One region of the Pseudomonas solani genome, then DNA from elsewhere that is predicted to be linked to it. Evidence: predicted binding sites of a transcription regulator. Region 1 holds the regulator's gene; each other region holds the start of a gene.
The links. Region 1 encodes sigma-54, which starts transcription at its own class of promoters, with help from an activator protein. Its sites were predicted from a motif close to ANTGGCATNNANNTTGCTNT; they were not measured.
Positions count from the first base shown of each region.

Region 2: a site for sigma-54 is predicted at 1,893-1,912, ahead of glnK (P-II family nitrogen regulator). Genes of this name have one in related genera too.
Region 3: a site for sigma-54 is predicted at 2,370-2,389, ahead of flgB (flagellar basal body rod protein FlgB). Genes of this name have one in related genera too.

Region 1 is NZ_AP023081.1:3,533,226-3,539,130, reverse strand. It holds gene PSm6_RS16080 (KdsC family phosphatase) at 1-220, shown strand, start outside; gene lptC (LPS export ABC transporter periplasmic protein LptC) at 229-801, shown strand; gene lptA (lipopolysaccharide transport periplasmic protein LptA) at 788-1,333, shown strand; gene lptB (LPS export ABC transporter ATP-binding protein) at 1,333-2,058, shown strand; gene PSm6_RS16060 (RNA polymerase factor sigma-54) at 2,202-3,701, shown strand; gene hpf (ribosome hibernation-promoting factor, HPF/YfiA family) at 3,784-4,092, shown strand; gene ptsN (PTS IIA-like nitrogen regulatory protein PtsN) at 4,106-4,570, shown strand; gene rapZ (RNase adapter RapZ) at 4,580-5,437, shown strand; gene PSm6_RS16040 (HPr family phosphocarrier protein) at 5,453-5,725, shown strand; gene PSm6_RS16035 (ZIP family metal transporter) at 5,820-5,905, opposite strand, start outside.
Region 2 is NZ_AP023081.1:2,451,002-2,456,906, forward strand. It holds partial or broken gene PSm6_RS11015 (YifB family Mg chelatase-like AAA ATPase) at 1-1,402, opposite strand, end outside; gene PSm6_RS11020 (accessory factor UbiK family protein) at 1,437-1,700, opposite strand; gene glnK (P-II family nitrogen regulator) at 2,111-2,449, shown strand; gene PSm6_RS11030 (ammonium transporter) at 2,484-3,803, shown strand; gene PSm6_RS11035 (secondary thiamine-phosphate synthase enzyme YjbQ) at 4,010-4,435, shown strand; gene sutA (dormancy-specific transcriptional regulator SutA) at 4,512-4,841, shown strand; gene PSm6_RS11045 (HAD family hydrolase) at 4,901-5,605, opposite strand; gene xerC (tyrosine recombinase XerC) at 5,602-5,905, opposite strand, start outside.
Region 3 is NZ_AP023081.1:4,584,042-4,589,946, reverse strand. It holds gene flgE (flagellar hook protein FlgE) at 1-716, opposite strand, end outside; gene flgD (flagellar hook assembly protein FlgD) at 750-1,427, opposite strand; gene flgC (flagellar basal body rod protein FlgC) at 1,448-1,903, opposite strand; gene flgB (flagellar basal body rod protein FlgB) at 1,918-2,322, opposite strand; gene PSm6_RS20855 (organic hydroperoxide resistance protein) at 2,651-3,076, shown strand; gene cheR (protein-glutamate O-methyltransferase CheR) at 3,153-3,980, opposite strand; gene PSm6_RS20845 (chemotaxis protein CheV) at 4,024-4,956, opposite strand; gene flgA (flagellar basal body P-ring formation chaperone FlgA) at 5,037-5,798, shown strand.

The DNA.
Region 1 (5,905 bases):
ATACGCACAGGTGGCCTACCTCGGCGACGACCTGCCCGACCTGCCGGTGATCCGCCGGGTCGGCCTGGGCATGGCGGTGGCGAGCGCTGACGGCTTCGTCCGCCAGCACGCCCATGGCGTCACCCAGGCACGTGGCGGCGAAGGTGCCGCCCGCGAGTTCTGCGAACTGATCATGCGAGCCCAGGGCAGCCTCGACGCTGCACAGGCCGCCTACCTCTAGGTCCGCCCATGTCGAAGAACTTCCGCCTCGCCCTGATCCTGATTCCGGTCGCCGCCCTGCTGATCGCCCTGGGCTACTGGAACATTCGCCCGGAAAGCTTCATGGAGCGCCAGACAACTGCCCCCGCAGACGAGAACGCCATCGACTTCTATGTGGTCAATGCCACCAGCGTGCAATATCAGGAAGACGGCAAGCGTCACTACGAGATGACCGCTGCCAAGCTCGAACACGTCAAATCGAGCGACACCACCCTGCTGACCAATCCCGACCTGCAGCTCTACCGCGGCACCGAGTTCCCGTGGCACGTACAGAGCGAGCGCGGCGAAGTCGGCCCAGAAGGTGAACAGGTGGAGCTGATCGACAAGGTCCGCGTGGAGCGCACCGACGCCAAGGGCCGACCAACCATTCTCACCACCAGCCGCCTGACCGTGTTCCCGGACAGGGAATATGCGGAAACCCAGCAAGCCGTTAGAATCGACGCCGCCAACGGGGTTACCACGGCACAAGGAATGAAAGCGTACTTGAATGACAGCAGGATGATCCTGCAGTCCAACGTAAGAGGCCAGCATGAGGTTCGTTAAAACCCTCCCCCTACTGCTCAGCCTGGGTGCCGCACTCGGAAGTGCCAGCGCCTGGGCGCTGCCCAGCGACCGCGATCAGCCGATCCGCGTCCAGGCGGACAGCGCCGAACTCGATGACAAGCAGGGCGTGGCGGTCTATCGCGGCGACGTGGTCATCACTCAGGGCACCCTGAAGATCACCGGCGACACCGTGACCATCACCCAGAACGCCCAGGGCGAGCTGGAAGTCTTCACCTCGGTGGGCAAGCCTGCCTACTACGAGCAGAAGCCTGCGGTGGACAAGCAGATCGTCAAGGCATACGGCATGACCATCCAGTACTTCGCTGCCAACGAGCGCATCGTGCTGATCGACCAGGCCAAGGTGATCCAGGAAGGCAACACCTTCGAAGGCGAGAAGATCGTCTACGACACCCAGCGCCAGATCGTCAACGCAGGCCGCGCCACGGGCACCAACGTCGGCACTCCGCGTCCGCGCATCGACATGGTCATCCAGCCGAAGAAGAAAGAGCAGCAAGCGGGACAAGCAGAGTAATGGCGACCCTCAAAGCCCAGCACCTGGCGAAGAGCTACAAGAGCCGCCAGGTCGTCCGTGACGTCAGCCTGTCCATCGACAGCGGCCAGATCGTCGGCCTGCTCGGCCCCAACGGTGCCGGCAAGACCACCTGCTTCTACATGATCGTGGGGCTGGTGAAAGCCGATCAGGGACGCGTGCTGATCGATCAGCAGGACGTCACCCACCAGCCCATGCACGGCCGTGCCCGGGCCGGTATCGGCTACCTGCCCCAGGAAGCCTCGATCTTCCGCAAGCTCAGCGTGGCCGACAACATCATGGCCATTCTCGAGACCCGCAAGGAGCTCGACCGCGCCGGCCGCCATCGCGAGCTGGAGAGCCTGCTGCAGGAGTTCCACATCAGCCACATCCGCGACAGCATCGGCATGAGCCTGTCCGGTGGCGAGCGTCGTCGCGTGGAAATCGCCCGCGCCCTGGCCACTGCCCCCAAGTTCATCCTGCTCGACGAACCCTTTGCCGGTGTCGACCCGATTTCCGTGGGCGACATCAAACAGATCATCCATCACCTCAAGGCCAAGGGGATCGGCGTGCTGATCACCGACCACAACGTCCGCGAGACACTGGATATCTGCGAAACCGCCTACATCGTGAATGATGGCCAGCTCATCGCCGAAGGCAGTGCAGAAGAGATCCTGGCCAACCAACTGGTCAAGGAAGTCTACCTGGGGCACGAATTCCGCCTCTGACGGACCAGCCCTGCGCGCAAAATGTTGCGGGCAGTAGAAAAATCATTCAAGGTCAGGCATATAATTTGCTTCCTGGTGGCGCCTCGGCGCCCTGTAGTGGATGGCGCATGTGCGCCGGCGAATAAGGTGCTAAGCCCTCTGCCATGAAACCATCGCTAGTCCTGAAGATGGGCCAGCAGCTGACGATGACCCCGCAGCTGCAACAGGCCATTCGCCTACTCCAACTGTCCACCCTGGATCTGCAGCAGGAAATCCAGGAGGCCCTGGAGTCCAATCCCATGCTCGAACGCCAGGAGGAAGGAGAAGACTTCGACAACTCCGACCCCATGGCAGAAAGCGAGCAACTGCCCAACTCCGCCAGCCAGGAATCCAGCTTCCAGGAATCCAGCGTCCCCACTTCGGAGAGCGAAAGCCTCGAAGACGGCGAATGGCACGAACGCATCCCCAGCGAACTGCCCGTCGACACCGCCTGGGAAGACGTCTACCAGACCAGCGCCAGCAGCCTCCCCAGCTCCGATGACGACGAGTGGGACTTCACGTCCCGCACCTCGGTGGGCGAGAGCCTGCAAAGCCACCTGCTGTGGCAGCTGAACCTGGCCCCCATGTCCGATACCGATCGCCTGATCGGCGTCACCCTGATCGACTGCATCAACAATGACGGCTACCTGGAGGAAACCCTCGAGGAAGTCGTGGAAGCCTTCGACCCCGAGCTCGAGATCGAACTCGACGAGGTGGAAGTCGTCCTGCACCGCATCCAGCAATTCGAGCCCGCCGGCGTCGGCGCCCGCGACCTGCGCGAGTGCCTGCTCCTGCAACTGCGCCAACTGCCCGCCAAGACCCCATGGCTGAGCGAGGCGCAGCGCCTGGCAGGCGACTATCTCGATGTTCTCGGCAGCCGCGACTACAGCCAGCTCATGCGCCGCATGAAGCTCAAGGAAGACGAGCTGCGCCAGGTGATCGAGCTGATCCAGGGCCTCAACCCCCGCCCCGGCTCACAGATCGAAGCCAGCGAACCCGAGTACGTCGTGCCGGATGTCATCGTGCGCAAGCACAATGAACGCTGGCTGGTGGAACTGAACCAGGAAGCCGTCCCGCGCCTGCGCGTCAACCCGCATTACGCCGGTTTCGTCCGTCGTGCCGACTCCAGCGCCGACAACACCTTCATGCGCAATCAGCTGCAGGAAGCCCGCTGGTTCATCAAGAGCCTGCAGAGCCGCAACGAAACGCTGATGAAGGTCGCCACCCAGATCGTCGAGCACCAGCGCGGTTTCCTCGAGTACGGCGACGAGGCGATGAAGCCCCTCGTCCTGCACGACATCGCCGAGGCGGTGGGCATGCACGAGTCGACCATCTCACGCGTCACCACCCAGAAATTCATGCACACTCCGCGTGGCATATACGAACTGAAATACTTCTTCTCCAGCCACGTCAGCACCTCCGAAGGCGGTGAATGCTCGTCTACCGCCATCCGCGCGATCATCAAAAAACTGGTCGCTGCGGAAAATGCCAAAAAGCCGTTGAGCGACAGCAAGATCGCTGGTTTACTGGAAGCACAGGGTATCCAAGTGGCCCGCCGCACAGTCGCCAAGTACCGGGAATCCCTCGGGATAGCGCCTTCCAGCGAACGCAAGCGGCTGATGTGACGCGGATTGATCCACGCCAAAGTGTTCCGGTGGCAGGCCCGTTAGCCTGTCTCTTACACACGGGCAATAAGGAGAAAGCGGTATGCAAGTCAACATCAGTGGACATCAACTGGATGTGACCGACGCCCTGCGCGACTACGTTGTCGAGAAGTTCGACAGACTGGAGCGCCACTTCGACAAAATCACCAATGTGCAGGTGATCATGCAGGTGGAGAAACTGAAGCAGAAGATCGAAGCCACCCTGCACATCGCCGGTGGTGAGGTCGTAGCCAATGCGGAGCATGAAGACATGTACGCGGCCATCGACCTGCTCACCGACAAACTCGACCGTCAACTGATCAAACACAAGGAAAAGCAGCTGAACCGCCAGCAGGGCGCCACCGCCCGCTGACATTCCCCTTCCTATGATCCGACTTGAGCAAATCCTGACCCCCGGCCGTTCCCTCGTGAACGTGCCGGGCGGCAGCAAAAAACGTGTCCTGGAACAGATCGCCAACCTGGTTGCTCGCGAACTTCCCGACCTCGACTCGCAAGATATCTTCGAAAGCCTGGTCGCCCGGGAGAAACTCGGCTCGACAGGATTCGGCAACGGTATCGCCATCCCCCATTGCCGGCTTCCCGGCTGCACCGCGCCCATCAGCGCCGTGCTGCGCCTGGATGCCCCCGTGGACTTCGACGCCATCGACGGCGCCCCGGTGGACCTGCTGTTCGTACTCTTGGTCCCCGAAGCCGCCACCGATGAACACCTGGAACTGCTCCGCCAGATCGCCAGCATGCTGGACCGCACCGAGGTGCGTGACCGCCTGCGCCAGACGCAGAGCAGCGACAGCCTGTACCAGGTGGTAGTGGACGTCCAGAACGGACGCTAGGACCTTGCCATGCGCCTGATCATCGTCAGCGGCCGTTCAGGCTCAGGCAAGAGCACCGCCCTCGACGTTCTCGAGGACAATGGCTTCTACTGCATCGACAACCTGCCCGCCGGCCTGCTCCCCGAACTGGCCGAGCGCGCACTGCTGCAGACCGAGTTGCTGCACCCCCAGGTCGCCGTCTCCATCGACGCACGCAACCTGCCCAGCCAGCTCAAGCGTTTTCCCGAACTCCTCGAAGAGGCCCGCGCCCGCCACATCCACTGCGATGTGCTGTACCTGGACGCGGATGACGAAACGCTACTCAAGCGCTTCTCGGAAACCCGCCGCCGCCACCCGCTGACCAACGAAGACCGCTCCCTCGCCGAGGCCATCCTCGACGAAGCCTCGTTGCTCGCTCCCATCGCCGACCTCGCCGACCTGAAGATCGACACCACCCACCTCAATCTGTACCAGCTGCGCGACAGCATCAAGCTGCGCCTGCTGAACAAGCCCGAGCCGGGAACCGCCTTCCTCGTCGAATCCTTTGGCTTCAAGCGGGGCATGCCGGTGGATGCGGACCTGGTGTTCGACGTGCGCTGCCTGCCCAATCCCTACTGGAAGCCTGAGCTGCGCGATAACTCCGGCCTCGACGCCAATGTCGCCGAGTACCTGGCCGCGCAACCGGATGTCGAGGAGATGTACCAGGACATCCTCGGCTACCTGAACAAATGGCTGCCGCGCTTCGCCGCCAGCAACCGCGCCTATGTCACCGTCGCCATTGGCTGCACCGGCGGCCACCACCGTTCCGTGTACCTCGCCGAGCGCCTCGGCCAGGCGCTCAAACCCAACCTGAAGAACGTCCAGGTTCGCCACCGCGACCTCAGTTAAAGGATCCCCGCCGCGATGCCAGCCTGTGAAATCACCATCATCAACAAACTGGGGCTGCATGCCCGCGCCGCGGCCAAGTTCGTCGGTGTCGCCGGGCGCTACCCCTGCCAGATCCGCGTAGGCCGCACCCCGGAAAGCCTGGTGGACGGCAAAAGCATCATGGCCGTGATGATGCTCGCCGCCGGCAAGGGCACCAACATCCACCTGCACACCGAAGGCGAGCAGGACGACGATGCGCTCAACGCACTGATCGAGTTGGTCAACAACCGCTTCGACGAAGGCGAGTGACGGAAAGCCCGGTACAGATACCGGGCCCGAAAGAGCTGAAACACTGAACCACCCCGCGACGCCTTCCCTGCGTCGCGACATGATCACCGGCCGATCAGGCCAGCGCCGTATCCAGCACCATCATCAGGCAGAAGCCCGCGGCCAACCCCAGGCTCGCAGCGGTTTCGTGGCCCTTGCGAT
Region 2 (5,905 bases), 1.1 Mb from region 1:
ACCTTGATGATGCGGTGTGCGGCGCGCAACGACAGGCCGAGGCGTTCGCAGGCGTTTTCCAGCCAGCGACGGTCCTCCACCACCAGCGGGCAGTGGCGACGCAGGCCCTGGAGGTCGAGAAACGCGTTGGCGCAGCCCTGGCGATCGAGCTGGCGCTGGCGGGCCAGGGCCACGGTTTTCGCCGCGCTGGCACTGTCCTGGCCGCCGGGCTTGGGGTCGTCCAGCGAGGTGGCTTCGCGGGCGACGGTGAGGTGCAGGTCGATGCGGTCGAGCAGCGGGCCGGAGAGCTTGGCGCGGTAGCGCTGGATCTGCTCCGGGGTGCAACGGCATGGGTTGGTGATGTCGCCCAGGTAGCCGCAGGGGCAGGGGTTCATGGCGGCGACCAGCTGGAAACGCGCCGGGAAGCGCACCCGGTCGTTGGCCCGGGCGATGACGATCTCGCCGCTTTCCAGGGGCTCGCGCAGGACCTCGAGAACCTTTCTGTCGAACTCCGGCAACTCGTCGAGAAACAGCACGCCCTGGTGGGCCAGGGTGATTTCTCCGGGGCGGGGCTTGCTGCCGCCGCCCACCAGGGCGGGCCCGGAGGCGCTGTGGTGCGGCTGGCGGAAGGGGCGGTGCGGCCAACTGTCCAGTGGGGTGTTGCTGGCCACCGAGTGGATGGCGGCGACTTCCAGTGCCTCCTGCTCCTGCAAGGGCGGCAGCAGGCCGGGCAGGCGGCTGGCGAGCAGCGTCTTGCCGGTGCCGGGCGGCCCGGAGAGCAGCAGATTGTGGGCACCGGCGGCGGCCACCAGCAAGGCGCGCTTGGCGGCCACCTGGCCCTGTACTTCGGCGAGGTCCGGGTAGGCGTCGGCGCGGTTCGGCAGGCCGGCGGAGGCATAGGGTTCGAGGGGCGTTTGCCCGGTGAGGTGCGCGGCCAGTTCCAGCAGGTGGCCGACGGCGATCACCCGCAGGCCGCTGGCGAGGCTGGCTTCTTCGGCATTGTCCTTCGGCACCACCAGGGTGCGCCCTGCCGCGCGGGCGGCAAGGGCAGCGGGGAGGACGCCCTGGACCGGGCGCAGCGCGCCGGAGAGGGCCAGCTCACCGAGGCATTCCACCTCGGCCAGGCTGGCGACCGGCACCTGGCCGCTGGCGGCGAGGATGCCGAGGGCCACGGCCAGGTCGAAACGCCCGCCGTCCTTGGGCAGGTCGGCCGGCGCCAGGTTCAGGGTGATGCGCCGCAGCGGGAACTCGAAGCCGCGGTGAGGATGGCGCTGCGCACGCGGTCCTTGCTTTCCTTGACCGCCGCTTCCGGCAGGCCGACCAGGGCCAGGGACGGCAGGCCGTTGGTGAGGTGCGCTTCCACGGTTACGGCAGGCGCTTCGACGCCTACCTGGGCGCGGCTGTGAACGAGGGCCAGGGACATGATCGCTCCTTGATCGCGTCACCCGCCCGCCGGGTCACTCGTTCGGCGGAGGGGTGGGCGTGGCTTCCAGCTCGGCGACCTTGGCTTCCAGGGCCTCGAGGCGGGCGCGGGTACGGGCGAGGACGGCCATCTGGCTGTCGAATTCCTCGCGGCTTACCAGGTCGAGCTTGCTGAAGGCGCTCTGCAGCAGGGCTTTGAACTGGGTTTCGAATTCGGCGCGGGGCAGCGGGGTATCGCCGCTGAACAAGCGGGAGGCGTGGGCACCGAGGGCGTCTAGCAGAGCTTTGGGTGGCAGCATGATGGGCTTCCATAGTCAGGCGGCGGGCAGTCTACCACGCGGGGTGAATGGCCGATCCCGATGGGCGGCGCACAATTTTTGAGCAATGGCTGTTCGCCGGGTGCGCCATCTTGGTGCGCGATGCCGGGGCATCTTCCGGCGCCGAGGGGGCATACGGCCAGTATCTGCTTGAAAAACTGCGCTTTTGGTGGAGCTGGCAAGCTTTCTGCTTTAGGCCATACGACGCATGCACCGATGCAGTACCGGTGTGTCGGGCGAGGCGGGGGAGTGTTTCGCCGGAAGCGGTTGGTCTGCGTTCGAAGTGGCCGAGCCAGGGCGGTTCGACGCGTTACAAAGCCAGACACTGCGCTTAGACTTGAGCCGGGTTCGTTTTTCCTGGGGCAAGTCCACCAAATACGGGAGAGAGTTTCATGAAGCTAGTCACTGCCATCATCAAGCCGTTCAAACTCGATGACGTGCGCGAGTCGCTGTCCGAGATCGGCGTGCAGGGCATCACCGTTACTGAAGTCAAAGGCTTCGGTCGGCAGAAGGGTCATACCGAGCTGTACCGTGGCGCGGAATACGTGGTCGATTTCCTGCCCAAGGTGAAGATCGATGTCGCCATCGCCGACGATCAACTGGATCGCGTGATCGAGGCCATCACCAAGGCAGCCAACACCGGCAAGATCGGTGACGGCAAGATCTTCGTCGTCAATCTGGAACAGGCCATCCGCATCCGTACCGGCGAAACCGGCACAGACGCGATCTAAGCCTCCGAACCCCAACGCCCCAGGAGAAAACAACATGACTCTGCGTAAAGCCGCAGGGCTAGGAGCCCTTTTGTCCCTCGTTACCCCCGGCCTCGCCATGGCCGCTGACGAGGTCGTGCTGAACAGCGGTGATACCGCGTGGATGCTGACCGCTACCGCGCTGGTGCTGTTCATGACCATTCCCGGCCTGGCGCTGTTCTACGGCGGCATGGTGCGTTCCAAGAACATCCTCTCGGTGATGATGCAGTGCTTCGCCATCACCGGCCTGATCAGCATCCTCTGGGTCGTCTTCGGCTACAGCCTGGCCTTCGACACCACCGGGATGGAGCAGGGCGTCGTCAACTTCAACTCCTTCGTCGGTGGCTTCGGCAAGGCCTTCCTGTCCGGTCTGACCGTCGACAGCCTGACCTCCGCCTTCCCTGAAAGCGTGTTCATCACCTTCCAGATGACCTTCGCCATCATCACCCCGGCCCTGATCGTCGGTGCCTTCGCCGAGCGCATGAAGTTCTCCGCGATGCTGATCTTCATGGCCATCTGGTTCACCCTCGTCTATGCACCGATCGCCCACATGGTGTGGAGCGGCAACGGTGGCCTGATGTGGGACTGGGGCGTACTGGACTTCGCTGGCGGTACCGTGGTGCACATCAACGCCGGTGTCGCCGGCCTGGTGGCCTGCCTGGTACTGGGCAAGCGCAAGGGCTACCCGACCACTCCGATGGCCCCGCACAACCTGGGCTACACCCTGGTCGGCGCCGCCATGCTGTGGATCGGCTGGTTCGGCTTCAACGCCGGCTCCGCCGTTGCCGCCAACGGTACCGCCGGCATGGCCATGCTGGTCACCCAGATCGCCACGGCCGCCGCTGCCCTGGGCTGGATGTTCGCCGAGTGGCTGACCCACGGTAAGCCGAGCGCCCTGGGCATCGCTTCCGGCGTGGTCGCCGGCCTGGTCGCCATCACCCCGGCTGCCGGCACCGTCGGCCCGATGGGCGCCCTGATCATCGGCCTGGCCGCTGGCGTCCTGTGCTTCTTCAGCGCCACCAGCCTGAAGCGCAAGCTGGGCTACGACGACTCCCTGGACGCCTTCGGCGTACACGGCATCGGCGGCATCATCGGTGCCCTGCTGACCGGCGTGTTCGCGGCCCCGGCCCTGGGTGGCTTCGGCGCCGTCGAAGACATCGCCAGCCAGGTGTTCATCCAGTTCAAGGGCGTCGCCTTCACCGTGGTCTACACCGCCATCGTCACCTTCGTGATCCTCAAGGTACTGGACCTGGTGATGGGCCTGCGCGTCAGCGAAGAGGAAGAGACCGTAGGCCTCGACCTGGCTCAGCACAACGAGCGCGGCTACAACCTGTAAGCGCCATGGCCCGGCTCCGCGCCGGGCCCTGTCGAGGCGGCCATGGGCCGTCGTACCTGGGGCTCTGGCTCGCTCGAGGTCGCTGTCGCCGCAAGGCGTCTGCAGAAGATGCAACACGAGCCGCAAAGGGCGCCCGCAAGGCGCCCTTTGCTTTTTCTGGAGCCGCGCTAGAATGCGCGCCGACGAGTTCGAAGCGGGAGACGTGCATGTGGCAGCAGACCCTGATCAGCCTGCGCGCACGGCCACGCGGCTTTCATCTGGTGACCGATGAGCTGCTGGCGAATTTGCCGGAACTGCGACGCTGTCGCGTCGGTCTGTTGCACCTGTGGTTGCAGCACACATCGGCATCACTGACCGTCAATGAAAATGCCGACCCCTCGGTGAGGCGCGATTTCGAGCGATTCTTCAATCGCCTCGTGCCCCAGGGCGAGGGTGGCTACGAACATGACTATGAAGGCCCGGATGACCTTCCGGCGCATTTCAAGTCGAGCCTGCTGGGCTGCCAGCTGATGCTGCCGATACAGGAAGGGCGGCTCGCGCTGGGAACCTGGCAGGGGATTTACCTGGGCGAACACCGCGATCATGGCGGCGTGCGCCGGGTCGTCGCCACGCTCAACGGCGAGGCGATCTGATTTTTTTCCAGTGGCGTTAGCACGCTGGCGCGGCTGGGCTATAACTAACCTGCTTTGGCAAGACAAGAGGTAGAACATGAGCGACGAAGATCTGGAACAAGACGAGCTCGAGGCATCCGACGAGGATGAGGGCGAGGAGCTTGCGGCGGCCGAAGACAGCGATGACGGCGATAGCGAGAGTGACAGCGAATCCCCAGCGTCCGGCGGCAAGAGCAAGGGCAAGAAGGCGGCGGTAGAAGTCGAAGAACTGCCCAGCATCGAAGCCAAGCAGAAGGAGCGCGATGCGCTCGCGCGGGCCATGGAAGATTTCCTGGCGCGCGGTGGCAAGGTGCAGGAAGTCGAGCCCAATGTGGTTGCCGACCCGCCCAAGAAGCCGGACAGCAAGTACGGCAGCCGCCCCATCTAAGGCTTGCCGTCACATGAAAAAGCCCGCTATCAGCGGGCTTTTTCATGGCTGGCGAACGCTCAGCCCGGGTTGTTCCAGCGGCCGAGCAGGGCCGGCAGCTCGGCCAGGTTGCGGATCTCCGCATCCGGCGCGCTTTCGCCATCCCAGGCCTTGCCCTGGGGGTTGAACCAGATGGCGCGCATGCCGGCGTTACGGGCGCCGTGGATGTCGTCGCTGGGGTGGTCGCCAATGTGCACCGCCTGCGCGGCTGCGACGCCTGCGCGTTTCAGCGCCTCCTCGAACGGGTGCGGGTCGGGTTTGCCGATGCCCAGCTCCTCGGCGCACAGGGCGAACTGGAAGTAGTCGGCCAGGCCCAGGCGGCGCACGTCGGCGTTGCCGTTGGTGATCACCGCCAGGCGATAGCGGTTGGCGAGTATCTCCAGGGTCGGGTGCACCTCGGGGAACAGGTCGATGCGGTGACGTGCGTCGAGGAAGACGTCGAAGCCCCGGGTGGCCAGGGTGCCCGCTTCGTCCCGGGGGTAGCCGGCCTCTTCCAGGGCATGGAACAGGATGCGCTGGCGCAGCTCACTGAGGCGGTGCTTGAGTGCCGGCTCGGCCGCCAGCAGGCGCGCGCGGATAGCCCACAGGTGCTCGATGGGCACCGGCCCGAGCTTCGGCGCCTGCAGGGCCAGCCACTCACGCAGGGCCGCTTCGGCGCCGTGCATCACGGTGGCGACGTCCCAGAGGGTGTCGTCGAGGTCGAAGGTGATCAGCTGGATGCTCATTCGTCGTTCGCCTTGTTGCGCTTGGCCCGTGGGTGGGCCTTGTCGTAGACCGCTGCCAGGTGCTGGAAATCCAGGTGGGTGTAGATCTGCGTGGTGGAGATGTCGGCGTGGCCGAGCAGCTCCTGCACCGCGCGCAGGTCCTGGGAGGATTCCAGCATGTGGCTGGCGAAGGAGTGGCGCAGCATGTGCGGGTGCAGGTGCTGGCCCAGTTCGCGGACCCCGGCGGCCCGCACCCGCAGCTGGATGGCGCGAGGCCCCAGGCGGCGGCCGGTGCGGCCGACGAATACCGCGCCGTCCTGT
Region 3 (5,905 bases), 1.1 Mb from region 1:
CCCACGGTGGTGCTCATCGGCGCGGTGCTGGCCGGGTTGGTCGGGCTACGGCCGTCGATCAGCACGTTCATGGTCCAGGTGTTGACCGGGGTGGCCGCCTTGACGAAGTACTGGGTCATGACGTGGGCGTTGCCCTGGGCGTCATAGATGTTCACCGAGGTCGACGAGTTGTAGGTGGTCGGGTCGGCCGGGTCGAACGGCGTCTTGGTGGGCACCGTGTTGGTGGAGTTCAGGTTGAACGGCTGGGTAATGGTGGTGGTGGCCTTGGGCTGCTGGTTGTTGGTCTGGATCACCAGATCGCCCACTACGCCGCTTTGCAGCGCACCGTTGGCATCCACCGAGTAGCCCTGCAGGCGATAGCCGTTGTTGTCGACGATATTGCCGTTCTTGTCGGTGCCGAAGTAGCCGGCACGGGTGTAGCTGATGGCGCCGTTGTTGCTGGTGATGAAGAAGCCGTTGCCGTTCACCGCCAGGTCCAGGGCGTTCTCGGTGTAGTCGATGGTGCCCTGGTTGTAGAGCTGGGCGACGTTGCCCAGCAGCACGCCGCTGCCGATGGTCTTGCTGCCGGAACCGAGCACGGACGCCGAGTACAGGTCCTGGAACTCGCCACGGGACTGCTTGAAGCCCACGGTGCCGGCGTTGGCGATGTTGTTGCCAGTGATATTGAGGTCACTGGAGGCGGCGCGGATGCCGCTGAGTCCGATATTGAAAGACATGGGATGCTCCTGTAACGCCGGCGCCGCCGACGATTATTGACCGATGACCTTGACCTTGGAGAGTGCGACGCTGCCCAGCCCGGCGAGGTTGAGCGTCATCTCGCCGCCATTCAGGCCGAGGGTGACGCTGTCCACGTTCGCCGGCAGGTTGGTGGACATCGCCACCGTCTTGCCGTCGATGGCCGCCTCGGCCTGGAAGGTGTAGGTGCCGTTGGGTGCAACGGCTCCGCTCGAATCCTTGCCGTCCCACATGAAGCTGACCTGGCCGGCGCTCTGGGCGCCCAGGTTGATGCGGTTGACGGCGTTGCCCTTGCTGTCCAGCACGTTGACGTAGACGTTGGTGCTGGCGCCGGTGAGGTTGACGCTGCCCTTCATGGTCTCGCTGGTGTCCACCACCGCCTTGTTGGTGGTGACGATGACCTTGCGACCGACCAGGGACGAAGCCTGCAGCGCCTGGGATGACTGGGTGCTGGAAAGAATGGTGTTCACACTCTTGTTCAGGTTATCCAACCCCTCGACCGTACTGAACTGGGCCAACTGCGCCACGAACTCGCTGTTGGTCTGCGGGTCCAGCGGGTTCTGGTTATTCATCTGTGCCACCAGCAACTGAAGGAACTGGTCCTTGCCCAGTTCCTTGGACTTGGCGGTGTCCTTGAGTTTGTACTGGTCCAGTACCGAGGTACTGGTAGTGGCGCCTACGTCAACGCTCATCTGGTCGCTCCCTCACGCAATCACTGACCCAGGGTCAGCACGCGCTGCATCATCTGTTTGGCGGTGTTCATCATTTCGACGTTGGTCTGGAAGGCACGGCTGGCAGAAATCATGTCGGCCATCTCCTCCACCACGTTGACGTTGGGGTAGTACACGTAGCCGTCGGCGTTGGCGGCCGGATGGTTCGGCTCGTAGCGCGGGGTGAGCGCGCTCTGGTCTTCGATCACGCCCAGCACCTGCACGCCACGGCCGGATTCGTCTTCGCCGGCGAACAGCGAGCTGCTGCCACTGCCGCTCTCGCTGTTGAGCTGGCTCTGGAACATGGTGGCGAACACCGGGTGGCGAGCGCGGTAGGTCTGGTTGAGGCTGGAGGACACCGTCTCGGCGTTGGCGATGTTGCTGGAGATGGTGTTCAGTCGAGTGCTCTGAGCGCTCATCCCGGTGCCGGCAATGTTGAAGACGCTGGACAGTGACATGGTGGTGTTCTCCCTTATTCGCCGCGCAGGGCAGCGACCAGCCCTTTGAATTTGCTATTGAGCATCGTGAAGCTGGCCTGGAACTGCATGGAGTTCTCGGTGTAGGTCGATTGTTCCTGCTGCAGGTCGACGGTGTTCTGGTCGATCGAGGGCTGGAACGGAATCCGGTACTTCAGGCCTTCGTCGAACAGGCTGGCGCCTTCGGCAGCGATGTGACGCTGGTTGGTCAGGTTGGCATGGAAGGTGCCCTTGCTGTTCTCCACCTGCTGCTGGAGCACAGCCTTGAAGTCCAGGTCACGCGCCTTGTAGTTGGGCGTGTCGGCGTTGGCGATGTTGTTGGCCAGCACTTCGGCACGCTGGGTGCGGAAGCTGAGGGCCTTTTCATGGATGCCGAGGGCGCTTTCGAAGCTGATGCTCATGTCTCTAACCTTTGCCGGCTGGCAATGTCGGTTTACCTGCATGACATTCAGCAAAGGCTATGCCAACTTTTAAATCCCTTTATTTTCAATGGCTTGAGATAAATCCTCGCAGCAATCGAGGCGGCAACGGCAAGGCATTACCGCTTTTGCCGGTGCCGGCGGCAACGCGGACGAGCGGTCTTGCCGCTGAGCGGCAATGGCCGGCAGCGGTGATTGCCGCCCCGCCCTCTCCTTTCATCTGCGTGGTCTAGGCTTTGGTTTCCGTCTGACGGCAGCCGCTGTGCAACGCCGCCATCGCCCCTTGATCGACGAACCCGAGGAGATCGAAATGCCCATCGAAAAAGCCCTGTATCGCGCCTACGCCGAAGCCTACGGTGGCCGTGAAGGCCGTGCCGTATCGTCCGATGGAGTACTGGATGTGAAACTCACCACGCCCAAGGAGCTGGGTGGCGCAGGCGGCGAAGGGACCAACCCGGAGCAACTGTTCGCCGCCGGCTACTCGGCGTGCTTCCTCGGCGCCATCAAGTTCGTCGCCGGCAAGCAGAAGGTCAGCCTGCCGGACGACGCCTCCATCGAAGGCATCGTCGGCATCGGCACCCTGCCCACCGGCTTCGGCATCGAAGTGGAGCTGCGCATCTCCCTGCCCGGCATCGACAAGGCCGTGGCCCAGGACCTGGTCGACAAGGCCCATGTGGTCTGCCCCTACTCCAACGCCACCCAGGGCAATATCAACGTCACCCGCACACTGGTTTGAGCCCGCCCGCAGGCAAATAAAGCAGGCCAATAAAAAGGGAGGCTTTCGCCTCCCTTTCCCATGTCGCGCTACCCGGTCATTTGACCTTGTAGATGATCCCCGGGCTGCACTGCACCATCTGGTACAGCTCCGGCAGGCCATTGAGCGCCTCGGACGCACCGAGGAACAGATAGCCACCGGGCTTCAGCGTCGCGTGGATGCGCGTGAGGATGTCCTTCTTCACCTCGGCGGAGAAGTAGATCAGCACGTTGCGGCAGAACACGATGTCGAACTTGCCCAGCGCCGCGTAGCTGTCCAGCAGGTTCAGCGCACGGAACTCGACACGGTTGCGGATAGCCGGCTTGACCACCCAGCGCCCCGGCCCCTTGGGGTCGAAGTAGCGGGTGAGGCGTTCCTGGGAAAGCCCGCGCCCCATCGCCAGGCTGTCGTACTCGCCGGCCTTGCAGGCGGCGAGCATCGAGCTGGACAGGTCGGTGGCGACGATGCGCACGCCGGCCTTGAGCTGGCCCAGGTTGACCTTCTCGAACTCGTCGATCGCCATGGACAGGGAGAACGGCTCCTGCCCGGAAGAGCTGGCGGCCGACCAGATGCGCAGCGGCTGGTTCGGCGAGGCCTTGATCATTTCCGGCAGCACCCGGCTCTTCAGTACTTCGAAGGGGTAGGTGTCGCGAAACCACAAGGTCTCGTTGGTGGTCATGGCATCGACGACCTGCTCGCGCAGGCCGCCACGCGGGGAACCCTGGATCTTCTGTATCAGCTCACCCAGCGACTTGATGCCGTTCTGTTCCATCAGCTTGTTAAGGCGGCTGGATACCAGGTACTGCTTGTTGCTTCCCAGCAGGATGCCGCAGGTTTTTTCCAGGAAGATCCGGAACTGCTCGAAATCCAAGTTACCTGAAGACACTAGGCCCGCCTCATTCATATCTGTTTCCTGGGGGAATCATCCCTCAGCCGCCATCCGCGATTCTGATCCGCTCGATCACACGTGCAGCCAGGTCATCGGGTCGGAACTTGGCGAGGAAATCATCCGCGCCGACCTTCTTCACCATCGCCTGGTTGAACACGCCGGAGAGCGAAGTATGCAGGAGGATGTGCAGTTTCTGCATTCTCGCATCGCCTCGGATCTCCGCCGTCAACGTATAACCGTCCATTTCCGGCATCTCGATGTCGGAGATGATCATCAGCAGCTCCTTCTCCGGCGCCTTGCCCTGCTCCACCAGGTCATGCAGGTAGTTGTACGCCTGCCGGCCATCGTTGAGCGCGGTGACCTCGACGCCGACGGTCTCCAGGCAACGGATCAGCTGCTTGCGGGCCACCGACGAGTCGTCGACGATCAGCACCCGCTTGGTCACGGCACTGGCTTGGGTGTTCTGGTCGATCACGCCCTCGGAAATCACTTCGGAAGTCGGTGCGACCTCGGCGAGGATCTTCTCCACGTCGATGATCTCCACCAGGTTCTTGTCGACCCGGGTAACCGCGGTCAGGTAATGCTCACGACCGGTGCCCTTGGGTGGCGGATGGATCTCCTCCCAGTTCATGTTGACGATGCGCTCCACCGAGCGCACCAGGAACCCCTGCACCTTGGTGTTGTATTCCGTGATGATGACGAAGCTGTTCTTCAGGTCATCGAGGCCACGTCGACCGGTGGCCATGGCCAGGTCGAGAATCGGGATGGTGCCCCCACGGATATTGGCCACGCCGCGAACCACAGGGCTCGACTTGGGCATGATGGTGAGCTTGGGGCACTGCAGCACCTCCTTCACCTTGAACACGTTGATCCCGTATAGCTGGGTCCCATCCAGCCGGAACAGCAGCAACTCCAGCCGGTTCTGACCGACCAGTTGCGTACGCTGGTTAACCGAATCCAATACACCGGCCATGCCAGGACTCTCCCGTTATTAGCTTCAGCACGCTTCGCCTTAGAGTAGCAGGCGGCACGGGCCTTGCTTTTGATCTTGATATGAACGCTATGACGACGATTTTCCGACACACGATGGCACAACGCCGCCACCTTTTTAAGGTCGTTTTACCTGTTTTGTTCTGCCTCGGCCACAACAGCGCCTCGGCGGAGGAACTCACATCGCCCGAAGTCCTTATCGGCTCCACCCAAGGCTTTCTTGAGTTCACGGTGGAGGATTATCTGCAGACCAACAATATCCCCGGTCGTTACGACATCCAGATCAACCGGCTCGACCCCAGGTTGCGCCTGGCGGCCTGCGACAGGGAATTGACGGTCACACTCGAAAGCCCGGCACAACCCATCGGTCGGGTCACCGTCGGCGTGCGCTGCGAAGGCAGCGCGCCATGGAGCGTCTACGTCCCCGCGCAGGTCCGGCTGTTCCGCGAAGTAATAGTAGTAGCCCGTCCGCTGCGCCGTGGGGCAGTCGTCAGTGCGGACGACTACAACCTGGTGGAACGCGAGGTGGGCCTGCTTAACCAGGGCTACCTGACCGATCCGGCACAGGTAGAAGGCTACAAGCTCACCCGTGCCGTGGTCGCCGACCAGGTGCTGGCGCCGGTTCACCTGGAAATGGCCGAGGTGATCCGCAAGGGCGACCAGGTGGTGATCATCGCCAAGAGCACCAGCATCAGCGTGCGCATGCCCGGCGAGGCGCTCTCCGACGGCTCCCCCGGGCAGCAGATCAGGGTGCGCAACCTGCAGTCCAAGCGGGTGGTCAAGGCGCGGGTCACCGGGCCCGGCCAGGTCGAGGTGGCGATGTAACCTTGGTTAGGCACGAGTCTTGTATGCAAATACGCCATCTCGTGTAGAGTGCCGTTTCTACGTCGCTTCCGGGGGCCGGAAAAAAATCGGAAATTTGCCCTAAAGTT